2 regions of the Paenarthrobacter sp. NPDC091669 genome follow, and region 1 is predicted to be linked to the other one. Evidence: riboswitches for the same ligand, from Rfam matches in the RefSeq annotation. Region 1 holds a riboswitch; the other holds the start of a gene.

Evidence for each region. Region 1 has a riboswitch for glycine ahead of gcvP (aminomethyl-transferring glycine dehydrogenase). Riboswitches for the same ligand answer to the same signal wherever they lie in the genome.
Region 2: another riboswitch for glycine. It lies ahead of gcvP (aminomethyl-transferring glycine dehydrogenase); the one in region 1 lies ahead of gcvP (aminomethyl-transferring glycine dehydrogenase).

Annotation. Positions count from the first base shown of each region.
Region 1 covers NZ_JBIVTK010000009.1:150,930-156,201, forward strand. The annotation lists gene gcvT (glycine cleavage system aminomethyltransferase GcvT) at 1-794, opposite strand, end outside; gene gcvP (aminomethyl-transferring glycine dehydrogenase) at 805-3,651, opposite strand; glycine riboswitch at 3,831-3,928, opposite strand; gene ACIQLI_RS16205 (TetR/AcrR family transcriptional regulator) at 4,022-4,561, opposite strand; gene ACIQLI_RS16210 (MFS transporter) at 4,634-5,272, shown strand, end outside.
Region 2 covers NZ_JBIVTK010000007.1:33,298-38,569, forward strand. The annotation lists gene gcvT (glycine cleavage system aminomethyltransferase GcvT) at 1-732, opposite strand, end outside; gene gcvP (aminomethyl-transferring glycine dehydrogenase) at 744-3,596, opposite strand; glycine riboswitch at 3,756-3,854, opposite strand; gene mscL (large conductance mechanosensitive channel protein MscL) at 4,072-4,548, shown strand; gene ACIQLI_RS12810 (amino acid-binding protein) at 4,749-5,272, shown strand, end outside.

The sequences.
Region 1 (5,272 bases):
CCGAGTCCGGCTGCGAAGGGGTTGCCTTCGCGGGAGAGCTCGTTGCCGTACAGGGGCATGCCGGCTTCGAGGCGCAGGGAATCGCGTGAGGCGAGACCGGCCGGGGTGAGTTCGCCTTCTTCAGCGACGCCGGCGATGGCCTGCCACAACGCAGCAGCGGACTCGTTGGCTACGAAGATCTCGAAGCCGTCTTCGCCGGTATACCCGGTGCGGGCCAACAGCAGTTCCTGCGTGCCGCCGTCGAACGTGAACGGGACGTCAACCGCCGCGTAGTACTTGAGTTCAGTGACCAGCGCGTGCTGCTCGGCGGGCACCAGGCGGAGGAGGATCGCTTCGGCCAGCGGCCCCTGCACAGCGATCAGCGAGGTCTCAGCGGAGGCGTCCTCAACTACGACGTCAAAACCGGCGGCGCGCTCCAACAGGGCTGCGGCAACAACCGCAGCATTGCCGGCGTTCGGAACCACCAGGAACTTCTCGTCACCACGACGGTACGTGATGAGGTCATCGATGATGCCGCCGTCTTGCTGGCAGATCAGTGAGTACTTGGCTTTGCCCACGGCCATGGCGGAGATTTTGCCCACCAGGGCGTAGTCGAGGAATGCTGCGGCCTCGGGGCCGGTGACCCAGACTTCGCCCATGTGGGAGAGGTCGAACAGGCCGGCGGACTTGCGGACGGCGTGGTGCTCAGCCAACTCTGAGGAGTACTTAAGCGGCATCTGCCAGCCACCGAAGTCGGTGAAGGACGCGCCGAGTTTCTTGTGCTCTTCGTACAGAGCCGTGTAGTTCTCAGTCATGACCGATCCTTTAGTTTTCGAAGTCTTCGATCGGCGGGCAGGAGCACACCAAGTTGCGGTCTCCGGCTGCGCCGTCAATGCGGCCTACGGGCGGGAAGTACTTGTCCTGCTTGAGGTGGTGGACCGGGAAGGCGGCCTGCTCACGCGGGTACGCGCGGTCCCAATCAGAACTTACGACGGCGGCAGCCGTGTGCGGTGCCTTGCGCAGCGGCGAGTTCTCTACCGTGAATTCGCCGTGGGCCACCTGGTCGATTTCCTTGCGGATGGTGATCATGGCTTCGATGAAGCGATCGATCTCCACGAGGTCTTCGGATTCGGTGGGTTCCACCATCAGGGTTCCAGCAACCGGGAAGGCCAGGGTGGGGGCGTGGAAGCCGAAGTCGATGAGGCGCTTGGCCACGTCCTCAGCTGTGACGCCGGTCTTGGCCGTGAGTTCGCGGAGGTCCAGGATGCACTCGTGGGCTACGAGTCCGCCTTCGCCGGTGTAGAGGACCGGGAAGTGGTCGTTGAGGCGGGAAGCGATGTAGTTCGCGGCGAGCAGCGCAGACTTGGTTGCTTCGGTGAGGCCCTGGCCACCCATGAGCTTCACATAGGCCCACGAAATCGGCAGGACGCCTGCGGAGCCGAAGCGGGATGCGGAGATCGGGACGTCGTTGCCTTCGGTCCAGGAGGCCGCATCACCGGGCATGAACGGCGCAAGGTGCGCCTTGGCTGCGACCGGGCCAACGCCCGGGCCGCCACCGCCGTGCGGGATGCAGAAGGTCTTGTGCAGGTTCAGGTGGGATACGTCGCCGCCGAACTTGCCCGGCTGTGCAAGGCCAACAAGGGCGTTGAGGTTGGCTCCGTCAATGTAGACCTGGCCGCCGGCCTCGTGGATGGCATCGCAGACTTCGCGGACGTCGGCGTCGTACACACCATGCGTGGAGGGGTAGGTGATCATGATGGCCGAGAGGGCATCCCGGTGGGCTTCGATCTTGTTCTTGAGGTCAACGTGGTCGATGGTGCCATCCGGCGCGGTAGCAACCACGACAACCTTCATGCCTGCCAGCACTGCCGAGGCAGCGTTGGTGCCGTGGGCAGAGGCGGGGATGAGGCAGACATTGCGCTGCTCGTCGCCGCGGGACAGGTGGTAGCCACGGATCGCCAGGAGTCCGGCGAGCTCGCCCTGGGAACCGGCGTTCGGCTGGATGGAGACCTGGTCATAGCCGGTGATCTCGGTCAGCTGCGCTTCGAGGTCGGAGATCAGCTCACGCCAGCCCTCGGTCTGGGAATCCGGGGCGAACGGGTGGATGGAGGCGAACTCCGGCCAGGAAATGGCTTCCATCTCAGCGGTGGCGTTGAGCTTCATGGTGCAGGAACCCAGCGGGATCATGGTGCGGTCCAGCGCGAGGTCGCGGTCTGAGAGCTTGCGGATGTAGCGGAGAAGCTGGGTTTCGGAGCGATGGGTGTTGAACACCGGGTGCTGCATGAAGTCGCTGGTGCGCTCCACGGAAGCTTCAAGCACGAAGCCTTCAGCGGCTTCGGAAACGGAAGCTCCGAAGACCGCCGCGACGTCAGCGACAACCTCGGACGTGGTGGTCTCATCAACCGAGATACCCACAGTGTCAGCGTCAACGCCGCGCAGGTTGATGCCCTTGGCCTCGGCAGCAGCGACGATCTCTGCAGCCTTGCCCGGGACGCGGACGGTGATGGTGTCGAAGAAGGAACCGTGAAGGACCTCGACGCCGGCAGCCTTCAGTGACGCTGCGAGGGTGCGGGCATGGCTGTGGGCGGTTTCGGCGATCGCTTTGAGGCCCTCGGGGCCGTGATAAACGGCGTACATCGAGGCCACGATGGCCAGCAGTGCCTGCGCGGTACAGATGTTGGACGTGGCCTTCTCGCGGCGGATGTGCTGCTCGCGGGTCTGCAGCGCCAAACGGTAGGCGGGGACACCGGCGTCGTCCTTGGAAACGCCCACCAGACGGCCGGGCATGGAACGCTCCAGGCCCTTCTGGACCGCCATGTAGGCGGCGTGTGGGCCGCCGAAGAACAGCGGAACGCCCAGGCGCTGTGCGGAGCCAACGGCGATGTCCGCACCCTGCTCGCCCGGAGGGGTGATGAGAGTGAGGGAGAGGAGGTCGGCGGCGACGGTAACCAGCGCGCCACGCTCCTTGGCCTCGGCGATCACAGCTGAGTGATCGAAGACGCGGCCGGAAACGCCCGGCTGCTGGAGGACGAGGCCGTTGATGGCGCCTTCCGGGAGACCGAGGGAAAGATCGGCAACCTCGACCTCGAAGCCGAGAGCCTCGGCGCGGCCCTTGACGATGGCAATCGTCTGCGGGAGGCAGTCGGCGTCGAGGACAGTCTTACCGTCCTGGACGGCCTTGTTCTTGTTGGCACGGCGCATCATCAAGACGGCTTCGGCCACGGCCGTTGCTTCGTCCAGCAGGGAGGCGTTGGCAATCGGCAGGCCAACCAGGTCCTGGACCATGGTCTGGAAGTTCAGGAGAGCCTCGAGACGGCCTTGGGAGATTTCCGGCTGGTACGGGGTGTAGGCGGTGTACCAGGCCGGGGACTCAAGGATGTTGCGGCGGATCACCGGCGGGGTCACGTTGTCGTAGTAGCCCTGGCCGATCATTTGAACGGCCGTCTTGTTCTTGGACGCGAGTTTGCGGAGCTCAGCCAGAACCTCAACTTCGCTCAAAGCGTTCTGCAGGGTGAGGGCAACGTCCTGGCGGATGTCGTTCGGGACGGCGGTGTCCACCAGCGAATCAACGGTGTCGTAACCGACGGACTTGAGCATGGTCTCGATGTCGGCCTGGCGGCGGGCGCCAATATGCCGATCGACGAAGGTGGTGGAGGCAGAACTAACCGTCACGAAGGAACTCCATTACTTGGGCGGCGTTTGGGTACGCCACAGCGGCTGGGTTCCTCCCCGCTCTGTATTGGACCTGAGAGTTTCCGCGCGTTGCGTCAACAACACCGCTTGCACCGTCGGTGAGCACAGCACTCTTTCACCCTGAGGGGGGCCAAGTGCCTGCTGCTTTCCAGAGTTGCCTCGCCGCGGCGGTGCGTGGGCCTGAGAGATTCCTGGGGAGGGTTTGCTCCTACGGCGCCTGCATCACGTGCTTGCAGGACTCTCCCGCCGCAGATCGAAGGCATTTTCAGTTATGTATGGCCCCGATCAGGGCAGGCCACAAGGGTTAATTGTCCTACGTCATGGGCGCCGCCGCAAATGGACGATCTTGCTACTTCCGCAGCCGCTCGAGGACTCCGAGCAGGATGTCGACGTCGGCCTCCCGCCCGGCATTGCCGCCCTCCTGCCCACCTTCGAAGATGGCGTTGAAATACAGGCCGTCACCCATATAGCTCACAGCCTTGGCGACCTCCGGGCCGACATCCTCGGCGAGCACGTCCAGCCAGCGCTGTTGAATGGCGGCGAATCTGCGACGCGTTTCCTCGTGGGCCACTTCAGCCAATCTGGTCACGGCGACAAAAGCCCGGTCCATGGGCGTGTCAGCCCAGAGCGAGGAGCGGATGAAGTAGGCGGCGGAGCCATCGGGCGACGCCTTCATCAGTTCCGTGTCCTCGTCGGCCAGAAGGTCCAGGCGTTCAAGGAGGGCCGTAATCAGGGCTTCCTTGTTGGGGAAGTGATAGAGCAGCCCGCCTTTGGATACCCCGGCGCGCTTGGCAACGGCGTCGAGCGTGGCAGCCCGCTCCCCCACCTCGATGAGGAGGGCTTCGAAAGCATCCAGGACGGCGTCCCGGGCAACTGGTTTTCGTGGCATGTGTCCATCATTCCCTAAAGGCTCGCCGGGTTGTATTTGAAACTGTACCGTCTGGACGGTACAGTAAATGACATGTACTCGCCGTCCTCAACCCAAACGCCCCGTTCCGCTCGTCCCGATGTGGGCCAGGCAGCACCGTGGCGCGATTGGACGGCACTGGCACTCCTGATGTTCCCGGTGCTGCTGGTGGCCGTCGACAACACCGCGCTCACCTTCGCCCTGCCCGAGATCGCCCGCTCGCTGGATGTGGGCGGCGTTCAACTGCTCTGGATTGTTGACGCCTACCCGCTGGTCCTTGCCGCACTGCTGGTCTCCATGGGCAACCTCGGTGACAGAATCGGACGACGGCGGCTGCTGCTGATCGGCAGCACAGGCTTCGCAGCGGTTTCGGCTGCTACGGCGTTCGCGCCTTCCGCTGAATGGCTCATTGCCGGACGCGCGGGCCTTGGTGTCTTCGGCGCCATGTTGATGCCCTCAACGCTGTCCCTGATCCGGAACATCTTCACCGATCCCAACCGCCGGCGGCTTGCGATCGCCGTCTGGGCTGCCGGCTTCTCCGGTGGCGCTGCGCTCGGCCCGATCTTCGGCGGCTGGCTGGTGGAACACTTCTGGTGGGGTGCCGTCTTCCTGGTGGCAGCATTCCTGCTCCTGCCGCTCCTCGCCTTTGGCCGGATCCTGATTCCCGAATCCAAGGACGCCGATCCTGGCCGC
Region 2 (5,272 bases), on a different contig from region 1:
CGAGTCGCGGGCTGCGAGGCCTGCTGGGATGAGGCCGTGGCCTTCGCCGGCTTCGAGCAGTGCTTCCCAGAGGCCCGGGGCGTCGAGGTTCGGGACGTAGATCTCGAAGCCGTCCTCGCCGGTGTAGCCTGTTCGGGCCAGCAGCAGGTCCAGGGTACCGCCGTCGAACGTCAGCCGTACCTCCACGGCGGCGTAGTACTTCAGCCCGGTGACCAGCGCGTGCTGATCGGCGGGAACCAGGGTCAGCAGGATGGCTTCGGCGTTGGGGCCCTGCACCGCGATCAGCGAAGTCTCCGCTGAGGCATCTTCCATCACAACGTCGAACCCTGCCGCGCGCTTCAGCAGCGCCGCAGCCACCACCTTGGCGTTGCCTGCGTTGGGCACCACCAGGTACTTGTCCGCACCTTCCTCGGGAGAGGGCCGACGGTAGGTGATGAGGTCGTCGATGATGCCGCCGTCGGTGTTGCAGATGAGCGAGTACTTCGCTTTGCCCACGGCGACCGCGGACAGCTTGCCCACCAGCGCGTAGTCCAGGAAGGCAGCCGCCTCCGGGCCGCTGACCCAGACTTCGCCCATGTGGGAGAGGTCGAACAAGCCCGCGGACTTGCGGACGGCGTGGTGCTCGGCGAGCTCCGACTCGTACTTCAGGGGCATCTGCCAGCCGCCGAAGTCCGTGAAGGAAGCGCCGGCCTTTTTGTGCTGCTCATAGAGAGCTGTGTAGTTATCAGGCATGTCGGGAGTCCTTAGTTTTCAAAATCTTCAAGCGGAGGGCACGAGCACACAAGATTCCGGTCACCGGCGGCGCCGTCGATCCTGCCGACGGGCGGGAAGTACTTGTCCTGCTTGAGGTGGTGGACCGGGAAAGCGGCCTGCTCACGCGGGTAGTCACGGTCCCAGCCGGAACTGACGACGGCGGCAGCCGTGTGCGGTGCGTTGCGCAGCGGCGACTTCTCAACAGTGAAATCACCGCTGGCTACCTGCTCGATCTCGGCGCGGATGGTGATCATGGCTTCGACGAAGCGGTCGATTTCGGCCAGGTCCTCGGACTCCGTCGGCTCCACCATCAACGTGCCCGCCACCGGGAACGCGAGGGTGGGCGCGTGGAAGCCGAAGTCGATCAGGCGCTTGGCCACATCTTCGGCCGTGACGCCCGTGCGGGTGGTCAGCTCGCGAAGGTCCAGGATGCATTCGTGGGCCACCAGCCCGCCCTCACCGGTGTACAAAACCGGGAAGTGCTCATCCAGGCGGGAAGCAACATAGTTGGCGGCCAACAAAGCCGACTTGGTGGCTTCCGTCAGACCCTGCCCACCCATGAGCTTCACATAGGCCCAGGAAATCGGGAGGACACCGGCCGAGCCGTAGCGCGAGGCAGAAATGGCCACGCCGTGCCCTTCCTCATGGGACGCCTTGTTCGCGTCGCCCGGCATGAACGGAGCCAGGTGGGCTTTCGCAGCAACAGGGCCAACACCCGGTCCGCCGCCACCGTGCGGGATGCAGAAGGTCTTGTGCAGGTTCAGGTGGGACACGTCGCCGCCGAACTTGCCCGGCTGGGCCAAGCCAACCAGCGCGTTCAGGTTGGCGCCGTCGACGTACACCTGGCCGCCGGCTGCGTGCATCGCGTCGCACACCTCGCGGACGTCGGCGTCGTACACACCGTGCGTGGACGGGTAGGTGATCATGATGCAGGACAGGACGTCTTTGTTGGCCTCGATCTTGGCCGTCAGATCCGCGTGATCGATGGTGCCGTCAGCAGCCGTGGCCACCACCACTACCTTCATGCCTGCCAGCACAGCAGACGCTGCATTGGTGCCGTGGGCCGACGCCGGGATCAGGCAGACAGTGCGCTGCCCATCACCGCGGGACAGGTGGTAGCCGCGGATCGCCAGCAGACCTGCGAGCTCGCCCTGGGACCCTGCGTTCGGCTGGATGGAGACCTGGTCATATCCGGTGATCTCGGTGAGGTCCGCCTCGAGGTCCTCGATCAGTTCGCGCCAGCCAACTGTCTGGTGCTCCGGAGCGAACGGGTGGATGGAGGCGAACTCCGGCCAGGAAATCGCCTCCATCTCAGCGGTGGCGTTCAGCTTCATGGTGCACGAACCCAGCGGGATCATGGTGCGGTCCAGTGCGAGGTCCCGGTCCGACAGCTTGCGGATATAGCGCAACAGCTGCGTCTCGGAACGGTGCGTGTTGAACACCGGGTGCTGCAGGAAATCACTCACTCGGACCACGTCAGCGGGCAGTTCGAACCCGGATGCGGCCCCTACCGGGCCGGCACCGAAGGCGACGGCTACTGCTGAGAGGACCTCCGGCGTCGTGGTTTCATCAACGGAGACACCAACGGTGTCGGCATCGATGAGGCGCAGGTTGATGCCGCGGGCTTCGGCTGCTGCGATGACCTTGTCGGCCTTGCCCGGGACACGGACAGTGAGGGTGTCGAAGAAGGACTCGGAGACGAGTTCCCGGCCGGCCTTCTGCAGGGCCGAAGCCAAAACACGGGCGTGTCCGTGGACGGTCTCGGCGATCGATTTCAAGCCCTCGGGACCGTGGTACACCGCGTACATCGAGGCAACAATGGCGAGCAATGCCTGCGCGGTGCAGATGTTGGACGTGGCCTTTTCGCGGCGGATGTGCTGCTCGCGGGTCTGGAGTGCCAAACGGTACGCAGGGACGCCGGCGTTGTCTTTGGAGACGCCCACGATGCGGCCGGGAAGCGTGCGCTCCATGCCTTCGCGGACGGCCATGTAGGCAGCATGCGGGCCGCCAAAGAACAGCGGGACACCGAAGCGCTGCGCAGTTCCGACGGCGATGTCCGCACCTTGTTCGCCAGGAGGCGTGATGAGGGTGAGCGCCAGCAAATCCGCGGCCACCGTGACCAGTGCTCCACGTTCCTTGGCGTCAGCAATCACAGCGGTATGGTCGAAAACCCGGCCCGAAACCCCGGGCTGCTGCAGGACGATGCCGTTGATGTCGCCGTCGGGAAGCCCGGCCGAAAGGTCAGAAATCTGAACTTCGAAGCCCAGCGCCTCGGCGCGGCCCTTCACGATCGCGATGGTCTGCGGGAGGAGGTCCGCGTCCAGGACAGTCTTGCCGTCCTTGGCAGTTTTGTTCTTGTTGGCGCGGCGCATCAGCAGCACAGCTTCAGCAACGGCGGTGGCTTCATCCAACAACGAGGCGTTGGCTACGGGAAGTCCAGTGAGGTCCTGCACCATCGTCTGGAAGTTGAGCAGCGCTTCGAGGCGGCCCTGCGAAATTTCCGGCTGGTACGGCGTGTAGGCGGTGTACCAAGCGGGAGCTTCCAGGATGTTGCGGCGGATCACCGGGGGCGTCACGGTGTCGTAGTAGCCCTGGCCGATCATCTGGACAGCGGTCTTGTTCTTGGACGCGAGCTTGCGGAGCTCGGCGAGGACCTGCACCTCGGAGAGGGCGTCCTGCAACTTCAGGGCCGTTTCCTGGCGGATGGAATCGGGGACCGCGACATCTACCAAGCCGTCGACAGAGTCGTAGCCGATGGCCTTGAGCATGGTGTCAACGTCGGCTTGGCGGCGGGCGCCAATGTGCCGGTCCGCGAAGGCGGTGGGGGTTGATTGAACAGTCAAGAGGAACTCCATGATTCAGGCGCCCAGTGAGCGCCACGATGATGTGGGGTTCCTCCCCGCTCTGTATTGGACCTGAGAGATTCCGCAGACTGTGTTTCCACATTCCGTCTGCTTGCACCGTCGGTGAGTCCGGTTACCCGGACTGCTTTCCAGAGTTGCCTAACCGCGGCGGTACATGGGCCTGAGAGATTCCTGGGGAGGATTTGCTCCTACGGCGCCTGACTGGATGTACCGGCAGGACTCTCCCGCCGCAGATCAAAAGCGTTGCATCACCATGAGTGACACGCTTCACACCATAGCGGGTTGTTTTGAGAAAGCGCAAGCAAGGTGTGGCTACTTCCCGCCAGCCCTCTCTCACATCCCGAGCCCTTCCCGCCAGCCCTCTCTCACATCCCTCCTACACCAGCTGGAAACCCCGGAGTGGTATTTTGATCTCTGCTGGAGGCAGACACTGCACCTATTCGGAGGATCATCCATGTTCAAGGGTTTCAAGGACTTCATACTTCGCGGCAACGTGATCGAGTTGGCCATCGCCGTAGTCATCGGCAGCGCGTTCACGGCACTCGTCGGAGCCTTCACCAATCACATCATCAACCCCGTGATCGCCGCCGCAGGCGGCATGAACGCCGACGGACTCGGCTTCAAGATCTGGGAAAACAACCCCGCCACGTTCATCAACATCGGAGCTGTGCTGACGGCTCTCGTGACCTTTGTGATCACCGCTGCCGTGGTCTACTTCATCTTCGTGGCACCCATGAACAAGATCAATTCCCTGGTCAAGGACCGACTCTCCACCGAGGAACCCGAGGAAGAGCCGCTTCCGGCAGATACTGCCCTTCTGGCCGAAATCCGTGACCTTCTGAAGGACGCCGCTGCCGCCCGCAGCACTGCCCGGACCTCTGGCCTCGAGTCGGACCTGGACTCCGAACTCGATTCCGACCGCACCCGCTAGAATCTTCAGCTCCCCGCGGGCGTTGGTTCCAAGTTGCTTCACCGAACCCGGTGTTCTCTCCGCGAGGGCGCCGGGTTCTTACGTTGGCGGACCCGCATGGACACCCTCAAAACCGGGGAGGAGCGCACGTTCACCGGCTCGTCCACAGAACGTGACGCGCTGGCAACCGGTGCGAAACGGGGGCAGGGCAGCATGGGAACATGAAGCCCAACCCGAGCACTTCCGTCACCGCGGATCTTCTCTGTGATGTCTGCGGTCAGTTGCCCGAACCGCCCAAAGCCCGACTCACCCTCGCCAACATCGCGGTGATGCTTCCTATCGAGCTGTTGGTTCATGCAGCCGTGGTTGGAACCACCCTCCCCTACGTGGCCAAGGTCTTGCTACTTGCAGTGACCGCCACCATTTTGGTGATCTGGGTGGCCGAACCTTCAGCTGCCAAGGTCCTCCGGGGCTGGCTGCACGCGCCGGCTCTCCGCCAACGGCACAGACTACATCTGGCACCGGCCCTGTGGCGGGCCCGAACGGTGCTGCTGGACCAGCCGGGTTCACTGCAGACGGTCACGCAGTCCTTGGCCAGGTTGGGCACCAATATCCTCAGCCTTCACGTCCACCCGGTGACGAGCGCCAGGTCCCTCGGCCCGGGACACATCGGCACTGTCATGGACGAGTTTGTTCTCTCCGCACCGGGCGACGTCACCGAGCAGGAACTGCTGAAAGCCCTGGC